Linked DNA regions of Plantactinospora sp. BC1. Each later gene encodes a partner of the first gene's protein in a complex. Links are inferred from orthologs where the notes say so. Each region holds a gene or a part of one and is shown in the gene's direction. Other genes may lie near its edges. The genes, in order: C6361_RS15080 and C6361_RS32385.

Region 1 (7,947 bases):
ACCGAGCAACTGCTCGGCTTCACCCTGGAGAAGCACCACTCGGCGGCCGACTGGTCCAGCCGGCCGCTGCCGGAGTCCTGGCTCACCTACGCCGCGCTGGACGTGGAGATGCTCACCGAGCTGCGGGACAAGCTCGCGGCCGAGCTGGAGCGGCAGGGCAAGGCGCAGTGGGCGGCCGAGGAGTTCGCCGCGCTGGTGGCCTGGGGCGCCCAGCCGGCCCGGCAGCGACCTGACCCGTGGCGGCGGACCTCCGGCATCCACCGGGTGCGGGGGGCGCGGGCGCAGGCCCGGGTGCGGTCGCTCTGGTACGCCCGGGACGAGATCGCCGCCCGCCGCGACTCGGCGCCCGGCCGGGTGCTGCCGGATGCCGCGATCATCGCGGCCGCCGAGATGGACCCGAAGGACGAGCGGACCCTGCTGATGCTGCCCGGCTTCGGCGGCCGCTCGGTACGCCGGCTCGTCCGGACCTGGCTGGACGCGCTCGCCGACGCCCGGCAACTGCCCGACGACGCGCTGCCGGTGAGCCCGACGGTCGACGGGCCGCCCCCGCCGCATCGCTGGGCCGAACGGGACCCGGTGGCGGCGGCCCGGTTGGCCCGCTGCCGTGAGGTGGTGACCCGGATCGCCGCGGCGCACACCCTGCCGCCGGAGAACCTGATCACCCCGGACTCGGTACGCCGGCTGGCCTGGATCCCGCCGGAGGAGATCACCGCCGACACGGTCGCCGAGACGCTGCGCGGTTACGGCGCCCGGGGCTGGCAGGTCGGCCTGATCGCCGAGGAGCTGGCGGCGGCGCTGGTCGAGCCGAAGACCTGACCCAACCCGCTCCGGCCCGTCGGCGGCACAGCCTCCGGCGGGCCGGGCGGCGATCAGCGCCCGAGACGGTGAACCGGGCGACGGTCGGCGGCCGGCAGAGTCAGCCGGGGGCGCCGGTCAGCGGCCGAGACGGCGAGCCGGGGCGGCGGTCAGCGGCCGCCGGAGGAGTGCAGGTGCAGGGCCGGCCGGCGGATGCCGAGCAGTTCGTCCCGGATCCGGCACCACTGCACCGCGTGCCGGATGCCGTCGGCGACGGAATACTCCGGCTTCCAGTCGAGCAGCAGCCGGGAGCGGGTGCTCCGGGTGAACGAGCCGGCCGCGTCGCCGGGGCGGGGCGGTGCCTCGCGGGTGCGTACCGGCCCGACCGCCTCGGTGAAGGCGGCGACGAGTTCCCGGACGGTGGTGCCGTCCCCGGTGCCGAGGTTGACCGCCTCCACCGACCGGTCGCCGCCGGGCGGCAGGATCTCGTCGAACCGGCGCAGCGCGCAGACGTGCGCCCGGGCCAGGTCCCAGACGTGGATGTAGTCGCGGATTCCCGAGCCGTCCCGGGTGGGCCACTCGGTACCGGTGATCAGGAACTCCCCGCCGTCGGTCCAGGCGTCGATCAGTTTGCCCAGCGCGTGCGTCGGCCGGGGCAACTGGAGGCCGGTACGCAGCCGTGGGTCGGCGCCGATCGGGTTGAAGTAGCGCAGCGAGAGCGCCCGCAGCCCGGTGGCCTCGGCGGTGTCCGCGAGCACCGTCTCCATCATCGCCTTGGTCCGGGCGTACGGGCTGGCGGGCGCGAGCGGTGAACTCTCGTCGACCGAGAGGTCGGCGCCGGTCCGGTAGATCGCCGCCGAGGAGCTGAAGACGAAGCGGGTGATCCCGTTGCGGATCACGTGGTCGAGGAAGTCGAGCGACTTGGCGACGTTTTCCCGGTAGTAGCGCAGTGGCTCGCTGACCGACTCCGGCACCACGATCAGCGCCGCCGCGTGCACCACCGCGCCGATCTCCGGGTGCTCGGCGAAGATCCGGTCCAGCAGCCCGCCGTCGGAGATGTCGCCCCGGTAGAAGGTCCGTCCCCGGGTGAACTCGACCCGTCCGGTGCAGAGGCTGTCCAGGATCACCGGCTCGATGCCCTCGTCGAGGCAGGCCGAGGCGATGGTGCTGCCGATGAAGCCGGCACCACCGGCGACCAGCACCTTCACCCGTACTCCTGGCTGATTCGGAAGTTTTTTCGCTATTGCTCGGCGTTTAGCCGTCAATAGCGGGATTACGGAGCATCCAGCCGGACGATATGTGGTCCGAGCCACACGGGGGGCGCAAACGACAGTAGTTACTGGCTAGTAGCATCCGAGGTACCGCCCACCCGGGCCCCTGCGGCAAGGAGGCTCCAGTGCCCCGTGAAGTTCGGGATGTCGTCTTCGTCGACGGCGTCCGCACCCCGTTCGGCAAGGCGGGTGGGATGTACGCCCACACCCGCGCCGACGACCTGGTGATCCGCTGCATCCGCGAACTGCTGCGGCGCAACCCGCAACTCCCGCCGGAGCGGGTCGACGAGGTGGCCATCGCCGCCACCACCCAGATCGGCGACCAGGGCCTCACCATCGGCCGTACCGCCGCGCTGCTCGCCGGGCTGCCCAAGACGGTGCCCGGCTACGCCATCGACCGGATGTGCGCCGGGGCGATGACCGCGGTCACCACCGTGGCCGGCGGGATCGCGATGGGCGCCTACGACGTGGCCATCGCCGGTGGCGTCGAGCACATGGGCCGGCACCCGATGGGCGAGGGCGTGGACCCCAACCCGCGGATCCTGGCCGAGAAGCTGGTCGACCCCTCCGCGCTGGTGATGGGCTCCACCGCCGAGAACCTGCACGACCGGCTCCCACACATCAGCAAGGAGCGCGCCGACGCGTACGCGCTCGCCTCCCAGGTCAAGACCGCCAAGGCGTACGCCAACGGCAAGCTCCAGCCCGACCTGGTGCCGGTGGCGACCCGCGACCCGGAGAGCGGCTGGGGACTCGCCACCGCCGACGAGGCGCCCCGGGAGACCTCGCTGGAGAAGCTCGGCACCCTGAAGACGCCGTTCCGCCCGCACGGCAAGGTCACCGCCGGCAACGCGGCCGGACTCAACGACGGGGCCACCGCCAGCCTGCTCGCCGCCGAGGACGTCGCCCGGGAACTCGGGCTGCCGGTGTCGATGCGCCTGGTGTCGTACGGCTTCGTCGGGGTCGAGCCGGAGGTGATGGGCTACGGCCCGATCCCGTCGACCGAGAAAGCGCTGCGGATCGCCGGGCTCTCCATCGACGACATCGGCCTCTTCGAGCTGAACGAGGCGTTCGCGGTGCAGGTGCTCGCCTTCCTCGACCACTTCGGCATCGCCGACGACGACCCCCGGGTCAACCCGTGGGGCGGGGCGATCGCCATCGGCCACCCGCTCGCCTCCTCCGGGGTACGGCTGATGACCCAGCTCGCCCGGCAGTTCGCCGAGCACCCCGAGGTCCGGTACGGCATCACCGCGATGTGCATCGGCATCGGCATGGGCGGCACGGTCATCTGGGAGAACCCGAACTGGGAAGGCGGCGACGACAAGTGAGCGCGAGGAGTGAGCCGGTTTTGCGAGCCCCGCAGTCCGATCGGAAGGTGGCGCAGTGACGGTTCCGCGTAACCCGAACGAGGTGGTCACCCGTTCGCTGCTCCGGCTGGTGAACCTGCCGGGGCTGGACCGGCCCGCCGCGCTGATCACCCTGGACAACGGGTTCGACCACACCAAGCCGAACACCTTCGGCCCGGCCGGACTGTCCAGTCTGGACAACGCGATCACCGAGGCGCTCGCCGCCGAGCCGGCGTTCGTGGCGGTGACCGGCAAGCCGTACATTTTCTGCGTCGGCGCCGACGTCACCGGCATGCCGCTGCTCGCGGACCGCGACCAGGCCCGCGAGATCGGCCGGCTCGGCCACCGGGTCTTCGGCCGGCTGCGCACGAGCGCGGTGCCGACCTTCGCCTTCGTCAACGGCGCCGCGATGGGCGGCGGGCTGGAACTGGCGCTGCACTGCCACTACCGGACGCTCTCCGGCGGCGCCGCCGCGCTGGCCCTGCCCGAGGTCTCCCTCGGCCTGGTCCCCGGCTGGGGCGGCACCCAACTGCTGCCCAACCTGATCGGCATCGCCGGTGCGGCCCAGGTGGTCATCCAGAACCCGCTGATGCAGAACCGGATGCTCAAGCCGAAGCAGGCCGCCGAGCTGGGCATCGCGGACGTGCTCTTCGAGCCGGCCGACTTCCTGGAGCGCTCGCTGGAGTGGGCCGCGCAGGTGGTGCGCGGCGAGGTCCAGGTGACCCGGCCGGAGGTCGACCGGGAGATGTGGGACGGCGTGCTCTACTTCGCCCGGCAGACGCTCGACGAGCGGCTGCACGGCGCGGTCCCGGCCGCGAACCGGGCGCTGGAGCTGCTGGAGCTGGCCCGCGAGGCGCCGGACGCGCCCGCCGAGGGCGACCCGGACGGGCTGCCCAGGGGGATGGCCGCCGAGGTGGAGGCGCTGGCCGAGCTGGTCTTCAGCGAGGAACTGCGCAGCGGGCTCTACTCCTTCGACCTGGTGCAGCGCCGGGCCAAGCGACCGGTCGGGGCGCCGGACAAGGGCCTGGCCCGGCCGGTGACCAAGGTCGGCATCGTCGGCGCCGGCCTGATGGCGTCGCAGCTCGCGCTCCTCTTCGCCCGCCGGCTCCAGGTCCCGGTGGTGCTCACCGACCTCGACCAGTCCAGGGTGGACAAGGGCGTCGGCTACGTGCACGCCGAGATCGACAAGCTGGTCGGCAAGGGCCGGCTTCCCGAGGGTACGGCCGCCAAGCTGCGCGGCCTGGTCAGCGGCTCGGTCGACAAGGGCGTCTTCGCCGACGCCGACTTCGTGATCGAGGCGGTCTTCGAGGACCTGGCGGTGAAGAAGCAGGTCTGGGCGGAGCTGGAGAAGATCGTCTCCCCGGAGGCGGTACTCGCCACCAACACCTCCTCGCTCTCGGTCAGCGCGATGGCCGCCGACCTGGAGCACCCGGAGCGGGTGGTCGGGTTCCACTTCTTCAACCCCGTCGCGGTACTGCCGCTGCTGGAGATCGTCCGGGGCGAGCGGACCGACGACGCCACCCTGGCCACCGCGTTCGCGGTCGGCAAGGAGCTGCGCAAGTCCTGCGTACTGGTCGCCGACGCCCCGGCGTTCGTGGTCAACCGGGTGCTGACCCGGTTCCTCGGCGAGATCTTCGCGGCCGTGGACGCCGGCACCCCGCCCGAGGTCGCGGATGCCGCACTCGACCCGCTCGGCCTGCCGATGCGCCCGCTGGCGCTGCTCCAGCTCGTCGGGCCGGCGGTGGCGTACCACGTCGGCGGAACGCTGCACGCCGCCTTCCCGGACCGGTTCGGGGTCAGCGAGAACCTGCGGCGGATCGCCGAGTCCGGTAAGCCGCTGGTGGTCGACGGCGACGTCAACCCGGAGGTGGCCGGGCTGCTGGAGGTCGGTTCCGCACCGTTGACCGCCGAGCAGGTACGCCAGCGGGCACTCGACGCGCTGGCCGAGGAGATCCGGCTGATGCTGGACGAGGGTGTGGTCGCCGAGCCGCAGGACATCGACCTCTGCATGATCCTCGGCGCCGGCTGGCCGTTCCACCTCGGTGGCGTCACGCCGTACCTGGACCGGACCGGCACCTCCGAGCGGGTCACCGGCCGCCGGTTCCTGCCCCCGGGCGTCGCGAGCCTGCCCGGCTGAGCCGACCCGGCCACGATCGCAGGTGATCAGGGACCTGTCCCGGCGAGTCGCACGGCGCGCTGTGCGACCTGGTCCCTGATCACCGCGATCTGCCCGGACACCGCTGGTGTCCGGCGGTGGCCTGCCCGACCGGGCGGGGGCGCCGGCCGGGCAGGGCTCAAGATTCGCTTACCGGACTGAACTGCCACTGGACGTGGACTGGATTCGTCCCGTCGGGAGGACCCCGGAGGACTCCGGAGGACCCCGGAGGCCCACGGAAGCCCACGGAAGCCCCGACGGAGGCATCCTTCACGGAGTCTCCACGTCCGGAACACAGTCGCCCCGCACCGGTTGCCTAGCGTCGCAGGCATGCGCGTCAAGCTGATCCTGCCGGCCCTGACCGAGGCGACCAGCCCGTTCTTCCGACCGATCAAGTACTCGCTGTTCCCGCCGCTGGGCCTGGCCACCCTCGCCGGCTATCTGCCGGAGGACACCCAGGTGAGCCTGCACGACGAGCACGTCGAGCGGCTGGACCTGACCGACGATCCCGTCCCGGACCTGGTGGTGATCCAGGTCTACATCACCTCGGCCCGCCGCTCGTACGAGATCGCCGACCACTACCGGGCCCTCGGCGCGTACGTCGTCCTCGGCGGCCTGCACGTCACCGCGCTGCCGGACGAGGCGGCGGCCCACGCCGACACGATCTTCCTCGGTCCGGGCGAGGACACCTGGCCGCAGTTCCTCGCCGACCTGCGCCGGCGCGAGCCCAAGCCCCGGTACGTCTCCACCACCCGGACCCTCGCCGGCCTACCCCCGGTACGCCGGGACCTGATCGCCCGGCACCGCTACCTGGTACCGAACTCGATCGTGGTCTCCCGGGGCTGCCCGCACCACTGCGACTTCTGCTACAAGGACGCCTTCTTCGAGGGCGGGAAGTCGTTCTACACCCAGGCGGTCGACGACGCGCTGGCCGAGATCGAGCGGCTCCCCGGCCGGCACCTCTACTTCCTCGACGACCATCTGTTCGGCAACCGCCGGTTCGCCCGGGCCCTCTTCGACGGGATGGCCGGGATGGGCCGGCTCTGGCAGGCCGCCGGCACCGTCGACGCGGTACTCGCACCGGACCTGCTCGAACGCGCCGTCGACGCCGGGCTGCGCAGCCTCTTCGTCGGCTTCGAGACGGTCAACGACGGCAACCTGGCGGCGACCCGCAAGCGGCAGAACGTCGGCCGGGACTACTCGGCGGTGGTACGGCGGCTGCACGAGCACGGCGTGATGGTCAACGGCAGCTTCGTCTTCGGGCTGGACGACGACGGGCCGGACGTCTTCGACCGTACGGTGGGCTGGGCGGTCGAGCAGGGGGTGGAGACGGCAACCTTCCACATCCTCACCCCGTACCCCGGCACCGCGCTCTACGACCGGATGGTCGCGCAGGACCGGATCCTGCACCGGGACTGGGACCGGTACGACACCCGGCAGGTGGTCTACCGGCCGAAGGGGCTCACCCCGAGCCAGCTCACCGACGGCTACCACCGGGCCTACCGGGACTTCTACCGCTGGCCGGCGATCTGGCGCGGAGCCTCCACGAAGGAGAGTCTGCGCGGCCGGCTGCGGCACGTGGCGTACGCGGGCGGCTGGAAGAAGTTCGAGCCGGCCTGGCACACGCTGATCCGGGCCGGCCAGGTGCTGCACGCGCTGCCGCTGCTGGAGGCGGTGCTCGGCGGCTTCGGCGAGCGGGCGTCGGGCCGGGGCACCGGCCGAGGCACCGGCCGGGCGGACACTGACGCCGTCGGTCCGGGCGTGGGTGCGGGCGTCGGTCCGGCCGGCGGGGGCGGGGCGAATCCGGTTGCGCCGCCGCTGGTACCCGTCGAGATTCAACGGCATGGATCGTGAGACGACGAGCCGGAACCGGGTCGCCTGGGAGACCGCCTCCGGCAAGCACGTCCGGGAATACCAGGACCTGCTCCGGCAGGCCCGCGACGGCTCGTCGCTCTTTCCGGCCGAGGTCGCGCTGCTCGGGCCGCTGCTGCGGTCGGCGCCGAGCGTCGTACACCTACAGAGCGGGCACGGCCTCGACGACGTCGCCCTGGTCCGGGCCGGGGCGCGCGCCGTCTGCGGCGTCGACTTCAGTTCGGTCGCGGCCACCGCCGCCGCCCGCCGGGCCGCCGAACTGGCGCTCCCCTGCCGGTACGTCGTCGGCCGGCTGCCCGGCGCCCCGCTGCGGGACGGCTGCGCCGACCTGGTCTACACCGGCAAGGGGGCGCTGATCTGGATGCCCGACCTGACCGCCTGGGCCCGGGACGTCGCCCGGCTGCTCCGCCCCGGCGGCCACCTCTTCGTCTACGAGGGGCATCCGGCGGTACCGCTCTGGAGTTGGGACCCCGACGAGCCCCGGATCCGACCCGACCGCAGCTACTTCGGC
Region 2 (7,853 bases), 3.9 Mb from region 1 along the record:
TACGGGAGGCTCCGTACGCTGCCGCCGGCCTGGCCACTGCCGGAGTTCACGAAGTGGTTGTTCCGGGCGACCAGGGTGCCGGGGCCGGAGCTGGCCTCGCCGAGGTGGTACGGGTCGTCGGTGTTCTCGAAGTAGTTGCCCTCGACGAGCACACCGGCGCCCTCGGTGGAGGCGACGCCGTAGCCGCCGACGTTGTTGTAGTAGTTGTTGAAGACGTGCACCGGGTTGCCGAACCGGACCCGGGGGTGCCGCTGCTCGGAGCCGTCGAACCAGTTGTGGTGGTACGTCACCCGCAGCTTGCCGCTGTCCTCGCTCGCGTTGTCGTCGGAGTGACCGAGCAGGAAGGACTTGTCGTGGTCGAAGACCCGGTTCCAGGAGACGGTGGCGCAGTCCGAGGCCCGCTTGATGTCGACCGCGCCGTCGGAGCCGTTGCTGAAGCTGTTGTGGTCGATCCAGACCCGGGTCGAGTACTGCACGTTGATCGCGTCGTCGCTCCAGTTCCGGAAGTTGATGTTCCGGATGATGACGTTGCTGACGCTGGCGACGTTGAGCCCGCCACCGGTGATGGCGGCGTTGCTGCCCACCCCGATGATGGTCTTGTTGGCGGCGACCTTCTGCATGCCGCTGATCGACAGGCTGCCGGAGACCCGGATCACCCGTGCGCCGCTGGCCTGCATCTCGCTGACCAGCTGGCTGCCGCTGGTGACCGTCACCGGGGAGGCGTTGCCGCCGCCGGTGGTGCCGCCGCACTGGGTCGCCCAGCCCTGCATGTTGAACGAGGCGGCCGACGCGGTGGGCATCGCGACCATCGAGGTGGTGACGAGTACGGCGGCGGTGGCTGCGGCGAGCAGTGGCGTCCGGGTGAGCCGTCGTACGCGCTGGGACGTGGTGGTTTCGGTGCTGGACACAGATACCTCCGAGCGGAAGTGATCCACCTCGGCGGCCGGGTCGCGGGTGGGACGCGGGCGCCGCCAGCGAGGATGGACGGTGCGGCCGGCCGTTCCGGGCGCACTTGTTGGGGGACGGGGATGCTGGAAAGCGCTTTCCAGCATCAAGCGAAGACTATCGATGCACATCAGTCGTGTCAACGACAAATCTCGATGTTTGTTCCGTCCTGTCGGGCTTCGCCCGAGAGCGTGATCAGTCCGGATCACACCGGATCAGACCCCGGTCGCGGTCACCTCGCCGAGCAGGTGGGCACGGCCGCGCGACGGGTCGTGCAGCCCGAAACTCCAGCCCGGGGCGGCGGAGAACGCGACCGTACCGGGCAGCGGCACCGGCCGCTTGAACGCCACCTCCACGGTGTACGCGTCGGGCAGCCGCCCCTCCAGCGCCGCCAGGCACCGGGCCTTGCTCCACATGCCGTGCGCGATCGGCCCGGCGAAGCCGAACAGCCGGGCGGCGACCCGCGAGGTGTGGATCGGGTTGTGGTCACCGGAGACCCGGGCGTAGTCCCGGCCCACCCGGGAGTCCAGCCGCCACAGCGCGGTCGGGGCCGGGGCCGCCGGCTGCTCCGTCGAGTCGCGCCGGCCGCCGGCCGCCGTACGCTCCCGCCGCAGGTACGTCGAGACCCCGCGCCACACCACCTCCCCGTCGGCCGAGGCGGTGCAGACCACGTCGAACTGCCGGCCCCGGTCGTGCGGGCGCAGGTCGACGGCGCGTACCGCCAGGTCCAGCGGCTCCGCCGCGTCCATCCGGCGGTACGCGGTGATCCGGTTCGCCACGTGCACCAGGCCGACCAGCGGCAGCGGAAACTCCGGCGCGCTCATCAGGCGCAGCGCCAGCGGAAAGGCGAGTACGTGCGGATAGGTCGGCGGCAGCGCGTCGGCGAGCCGGAACCCGCACACCCGGTCGTACGCCGCCAGGTGGTTCCGGTCGACCGTGACCGCCCGGACCAGCAGTTCGGTCCCGGGGAGCCGGTCGGCACGCCGGGCCGCCCCGAACCTCGGGGCCAGCCCGATCGCCGCCTGCCGGTAGAGCGGCCCGGCGGCCGGCAGCGCCGCCAACTCGACCCCGGACCCCTCCGGCGCGCTCCCGGGCCCGACCGGGGTACCGCCCCCGGTCTCGTTCGGCATCTCGGACATCACGCCCCCAGCAGACTCTGACCGCAGACCCGGACCACGTTGCCGGTGACCCCGGCCGAGCCGGGCGAGGCGAACCAGGCGATCGTCTGGGCGACGTCGACCGGCAGGCCGCCCTGCGCCATGCTGTTCATCCGCCGGCCGGCCTCGCGGAGCACCAGCGGGATCCGGGCGGTCAACCGGGTCTCGATGAAGCCCGGCGCGACCGCGTTCACGGTGATGCCGCGCTCGGCGAGGACCGGAGCCATCGAGTGCACCAGGCCGATCACCCCGGCCTTGGAGGTGGCGTAGTTGGTCTGGCCCCGGTTGCCGGCGATCCCGGCGATCGACGAGACCCCGATGAGTCGCCCGCCGGCCGGGATCAGCCCCCGGTCCAGCAGTACGTCGTTGATCCGTTCCTGGCTGGTGAGGTTGACCTCCAGCACCGAGTCCCACCAGTCCGGCCGCATCCGGCCGAGCGTCTTGTCCCGGGTGATCCCGGCGTTGTGCACCAGCACGTCGACCCGGCCGTGCCGGTCGGCGAGGTGGTCGGCGAGCCGCAGCGGCGCGTCCGGCGCGGTCAGGTCGAGCTGTACCGCCGTACCGCCGACGGCGTTGGCGACCTCGGCGAGCGCGTCACCGGCGGCCGGTACGTCCAGCGCCACCACCTGGGCACCGTCCGCCGCCAGCACCTCGGCGACCTTCGCCCCGATCCCCCGGGCGGCGCCGGTGACCAGGGCGATCCTGCCGTCCAGCGGGCGGGCCCAGTCGACCTCCGGCACCTCGGCCGGACCGATCCGGATCACCTGCCCGGAGACGTACGCCGAACGGCCGGAGAGCAGGAAGCGCAGGGTCGACTCGACCGCCCGCTCGGCACCCGGCGCGACGTAGACGAGCTGCGCCGTCGTACCCCGGCCGAACTCCTTGCCGATGCTCCGGGTCAGCCCCTCCAGGGCGCGCTGGGCGGTCGCCTCCCGTGGGGTGGCGCAGGATTCCGGTGGGGTGCCGAAGACGACCACCCGGCCGGACGGGTGCAGCGCCCGGGCCAGCGGGTGGAAGAAGTCGTAGAGCGCGCGCAGCCCGGCCGAGTCGGTGATGCCGGTGGCGTCGTAGAGGAGGGCGGCCTGCGGGGGTACCCGACCGTCGTCCTCGGCGGCCCGGGTGGTGGCCGGGTCGGAGATCTCCACCCCGGCGGCGGTGAGCAGCTTGCCGAGCGGCTCGACCAGGCGGCCGCCGGAGGCGGCGTCGAGGCGTACCGGGCCGTGCGTCAGCGGGTCACCGGGGCGGTACCGGCGCAGTTTGGGCGGGTCGGGCAGGCCGAGGCGCTTGACCAGCGCCCGGCCGGGACCGGTGTGGGCGAAGCTGGCGTACCTGTCACTCATGAGAGAAGCCTACTCGCGGGTAAGGTAGGAACAACCCTGCGTTCTGGAGGCGTCACCATGGAAGCCGTACGTCGCGTCGCGATCCTCGGAGGCAACCGGATCCCGTTCGCCCGCTCCAACGGTCGGTACGCCAAGGCGTCCAACCAGGACATGCTGACCGCCGCCCTGGACGGGCTGATCGCCCGGTTCGGCCTGGCCGGCGAGCGGCTCGGCGAGGTGGCCGCCGGGGCGGTGCTCAAGCACTCGAAGGACTTCAACCTCACCCGGGAGGTGGTACTCGGCTCCCGGCTCGACCCGCGCACCCCGGCGTACGACCTCCAGCAGGCCTGCGGCACCGGCCTGGAGGCGGCGATCCTGGTCGCCAACAAGATCGCGCTCGGTCAGATCGACGTCGGTGTGGCCGGTGGCGTGGACACCACCTCGGACGCGCCGCTGGCCGTCAACGAGGAACTGCGGCGCACCCTGCTGGAGATCAACGCCGCCCGTACCCTCGGCGGGCGCCTGAGGGCCGCCAGCCGGCTCCGGCCGGCCCAGCCGTTCCGGCCGGAGATCCCGCGCAACGCGGAGCCGCGTACCGGACTGTCGATGGGCGAGCATGCGGCGGTCACCGCCCGGCGGTGGCACGTCGACCGGCAGGCCCAGGACGAACTCGCGGTCCGGTCGCACCAGCGGCTCGCCGCCGCGTACGACCGGGGGTTCTTCGACGATCTGGTCACCCCGTACCTCGGGCTGACCCGGGACGCGAACCTCCGCCCCGACACCAGCGTGGAGAAGCTCGGCCGGCTCAAGCCGGTCTTCGGCACCCGGGGACCGGACGCCGAGCACGCCAGCATGACCGCCGGCAACTCGTCACCGCTCACCGACGGGGCGTCGACGGTGCTGCTCGCCTCCGAGGAGTGGGCCAGGGCACACAACCTGCCGGTACTCGCCTGGTTCGGTGCGTCGACGACCGCCGCCGTGGACTTCGTACACGGCGACGAGGGGCTGCTGATGGCTCCCGCGTACGCCGTACCCCGGTTGCTCGCCCGGACCGGGCTGACCCTGGCCGACTTCGACTACTTCGAGATCCACGAGGCGTTCGCCTCGCAGGTGCTGGCCACCCTGGCGGCCTGGGAGTCGCCGGAGTTCTGCAAGGAGAGGCTGGGCCTGGACGCCCCGCTGGGGTCGATCGACCCGGACAAACTGAACGTCAACGGCTCGTCGCTGGCCGCCGGCCACCCGTTCGCCGCGACCGGCGGCCGGATCGTGGCCACCCTGGCCAAGCTGCTCGCCGAGCGCGGCTCCGGGCGCGGGCTGATCTCGATCTGCGCGGCCGGCGGCCAGGGCGTGGTGGCGATCCTGGAACGCTGAGCTGGCCGGGCGACAGCCCGCCGGAAAGCCGACCGCCGGAATCGGTGACCTGGACACCAGACGCGCTAACCCTGCGTCGTAACGCCTCCGGTGTCCGGGTCGAGGCGTCGGCATGGCCGGGTGGCGGTCGTCAGCGGGGTGCTGGCGGGGGGTGCTGGCGGCGGGAGCACAAGCGGGGCAGCTCGACAGTCTCTGCGGCGAGGATGGCCACCCCGCCTCGCGCCGACATCCCCTACACTCCCAAACATGTCTTTGGGGGTTGACGACGATCCAGACGCCGACGCGCCGGATCCGACCGTCCGGCTGCGGGCGCTGGCCCATCCGGTACGGATGCGGATCCTCTCCCTGCTCACCGCGTCGGCGCTCACCGCCGCCGAGATCGCCCGCGAACTGGACCTCACGCACGCCAACGCCAGCTACCACCTGCGGCACCTGCTGGCCGCCGGCCTGATCGAGGTGGCCGGCGAGGAACGCATCCGGGGCGGCGCCGCCAAGCGCTACCGCTACGACCCGGCGAGCCAGCGCGACCGGCCCGGGTCGGGGCTGGCCGCCGGCCCGGCCACCCCCGACCACCGGCTGCTCTACGACGCGCTCGCCGCCGAGTTGCGCCGCCGAACGCATCACCTGCGGCCCGGCCCGGGCAACTTCCTCACCGACGCCGAGTTCTGGATCGACCCCGAGACCTGGGACGAGATCCGGAACACCATCGCCGAGGCGTCGGCCCGGCTGCACCACGCCGCCCGGCCCGCGCACACCCCCGGCACTCACCGGGTGAGCGCCACCGTCGCGCTCTTCCGGATGGAGGACTGACCATGGGTACCCGGGACGGCGCGCTCGCGCCGCTGCGGCACCGGCCCTTCCGCTACCTGGCGATCGGCCGGTCCGCCACCATGCTCGGCAACGCGGTCGCACCGGTCGCGCTGGCGTTCGCCGTACTCGATCTCACCGGCAGCGTGCGCGACCTCGGCCTGGTCGTCGGCGCGCGGTCGCTGACCCACGTGCTGTTCCTGCTCTTCGGCGGCGTGCTCGCCGACCGGCTGCCCCGGCAGACGGTGATGGTGGTCTCCTGCGCCCTCGCCGCGCTTACCCAGGGCGCGGTCGCGGCGCTGGTGCTGACCGGTACCGCGACGATCCCGGCGCTGGTCGCGCTCGCCGCCGTGAACGGCGTGGTGGCCGCCTTCGCCTGGCCGGCCGCCGCCGCACTGGTCCCGCAGACCGTGCCGGCCGAGCTGCTCCAGTCGGCCAACGCGCTCAACCGGCTCGGCACCAACGCCGCCATGATCGGCGGCGCGTCGCTCGGCGGTGTGCTGGTGGCCGGCGTCGGACCGGGCTGGGGGCTGCTGGTGGACGCCGCGACCTTCGCGCTGGCCGGGCTGGCATTCTCCCGGGTACGCGTCCAGGCCGTCGCCGCCCCGCGCACCGAGCGGGCCAACCCGGTCCGCGAACTGCGCGAGGGCTGGACCGAGTTCGTCGCGCGCTCCTGGGTCTGGGTGGTGGTACTCGGCTTCCTGCTGATCAACTTCGCCTACGCCAGCTCGGTCAACGTCCTCGGCCCCGCCGTGGCGGACGAGACGATCGGCCGACCCGCCTGGGGCCTGGTGCTCGCCGCCCAGACCGCCGGCATGGTGGCCGGGGCACTGGTCGCGCTCCGGATCCGGGTACGCCGGCTGCTCCGGCTCGGCGTGCTCTGCATGTTCGCCGACGTACTGCTGCTGCTCGGGCTGGCCTGGACACCGTCCGTCGCCGTGCTGATCGCCGCCGCGTTCGTGGCCGGGGTGGCCGTCGAGCAGTTCTCGGTCGCCTGGGAGACCTCGATGCAGCGGAACATCCCCGCCGACAAGCTCGCCCGGGTCTACTCGTACGACGCGCTCGGCTCCTTCCTGGCGATCCCGCTCGGCCAGATGACGATCGGCCCGGTGGCCGAGACCATCGGCAACGAGTCGACGCTGCTGGTCGCCGCCGGGGTCGTCTTCGTGGCGGTACTCGGCATGCTGGCCGATCCGGGCGTACGCCGGCTCTCGACCGAGCTTCCGGCCCGTGCCGAGGACGCCGGACCCACCGGACCCGTGCTGCCGGCTGCTCCGTCGACGGCACCGGGGCCGGCTCCGGCGGGAAAGGTCGGCTAGCGCCGCCGCACCCACCGCACCGGTGCCGGACCCGGCCGACGCTGTTCAGTCGTCGGCGACGAGTACCCCCATCGAGCGGGCCGTGCCGGCGACCTGCCGCATCGCCGCCGCCACGTCCTCGGTGTTCAGGTCGGGCAACTTCCGCTCGGCGATCTCCCGGAGCTGCTGACGGGAGATCTTGGCCACCGTCTGCGAGCCGGGCCGTCCGGAGCCGCCGGCCAGCCCGAGCGCCTTCCGGATCAGGTACGCCGTCGGCGGCGTCTTGAGCCGCAGCGCGTACGACCGGTCGTCGAAGACGGTGACGACCACCGGAACGATCTCGCCGCGCTGGGCCGCGGTGGCGGCGTCGTAGTCGAGCTTGAGCTGCCGGGTGTTGACGCCGGTCGGGCCGAGCATCTTGCCGATGTCGACCATCGCCGCGTTGCCGGCGTCGAGTTCCAGGGTGAGCTGGCGGTTGATCTTCTTCTGCGGTGCCATGCCGGCGAAGCTATGGATTCCAGCGACTGGAGGGTCAACGCCATTTCCCGGGCACCCGTCCGATCCCGGGCACCCGTCCGAAGCGGAACCGTCGGGATGGCAGACAATGGCGGGGTGACCAGCATCCCCAACGTCCTCGCCAACCGGTACGCCTCGGCCGAGCTGGCCGCCCTCTGGTCCCCGGAGGAGAAGATCCGGATGGAGCGCCGCCTCTGGCTGGCCGTACTCCGGGCGCAGCGCGACCTCGGCGTGCCGGTGCCGGACGGCGCGGTCGAGGCGTACGAGCGGGTGCTGGACCGGGTCGACCTCGCCTCGATCGCGGCCCGGGAGCGGGTGACCCGGCACGACGTGAAGGCCCGAATCGAGGAGTTCAGCGCGCTGGCCGGGCACGAGCAGGTGCACAAGGGGATGACCTCCCGGGACCTGACCGAGAACGTCGAGCAGCTCCAGGTCCGCGC

Evidence for each region.
Region 2: the proteins of C6361_RS15080 (region 1) and C6361_RS32385 are in contact, whole or in part, in a solved structure (PDB 8BNU), measured with the Escherichia coli proteins. The link is inferred for Plantactinospora sp. BC1 from one-to-one orthologs.

The regions. Positions count from the first base shown.
Region 1 is NZ_CP028158.1:3,496,986-3,504,932, forward strand. Bases 3,099-5,996 are described here. They hold C6361_RS15080 (3-hydroxyacyl-CoA dehydrogenase NAD-binding domain-containing protein), read left to right. Parts: upstream 3,099-3,446; coding sequence 3,447-5,546; downstream 5,547-5,996. Other genes in these bases: C6361_RS15075 (acetyl-CoA C-acyltransferase), read left to right, coding at 3,099-3,391; C6361_RS15085 (radical SAM protein), read left to right, coding at 5,895-5,996. Outside these bases: C6361_RS15065 (ribonuclease D), read left to right, coding at 1-816; UDP-glucose 4-epimerase GalE, read right to left, coding at 966-2,003; more of C6361_RS15075, read left to right, coding at 2,192-3,098; more of C6361_RS15085, read left to right, coding at 5,997-7,418; C6361_RS15090 (bifunctional 2-polyprenyl-6-hydroxyphenol methylase/3-demethylubiquinol 3-O-methyltransferase UbiG), read left to right, coding at 7,408-7,947. UniProt on the Escherichia coli protein: Catalyzes the formation of a hydroxyacyl-CoA by addition of water on enoyl-CoA. Also exhibits 3-hydroxyacyl-CoA epimerase and 3-hydroxyacyl-CoA dehydrogenase activities.
Region 2 is NZ_CP028158.1:7,365,516-7,373,368, reverse strand. What follows is about bases 2,842-5,645. They hold C6361_RS32385 (acetyl-CoA C-acetyltransferase), read left to right. Parts: upstream 2,842-3,499; coding sequence 3,500-4,792; downstream 4,793-5,645. Other genes in these bases: C6361_RS32375 (MFS transporter), read left to right, coding at 5,605-5,645; C6361_RS32380 (transcriptional regulator), read left to right, coding at 5,039-5,602; C6361_RS32390 (3-oxoacyl-ACP reductase), read right to left, coding at 2,842-3,442. Also shown: C6361_RS32400 (polysaccharide lyase family 1 protein), read right to left, coding at 1-908; C6361_RS32395 (MaoC/PaaZ C-terminal domain-containing protein), read right to left, coding at 1,161-2,084; more of C6361_RS32390, read right to left, coding at 2,084-2,841; more of C6361_RS32375, read left to right, coding at 5,646-6,918; C6361_RS32370 (uL11 family ribosomal protein), read right to left, coding at 6,964-7,395; purB (adenylosuccinate lyase), read left to right, coding at 7,510-7,853.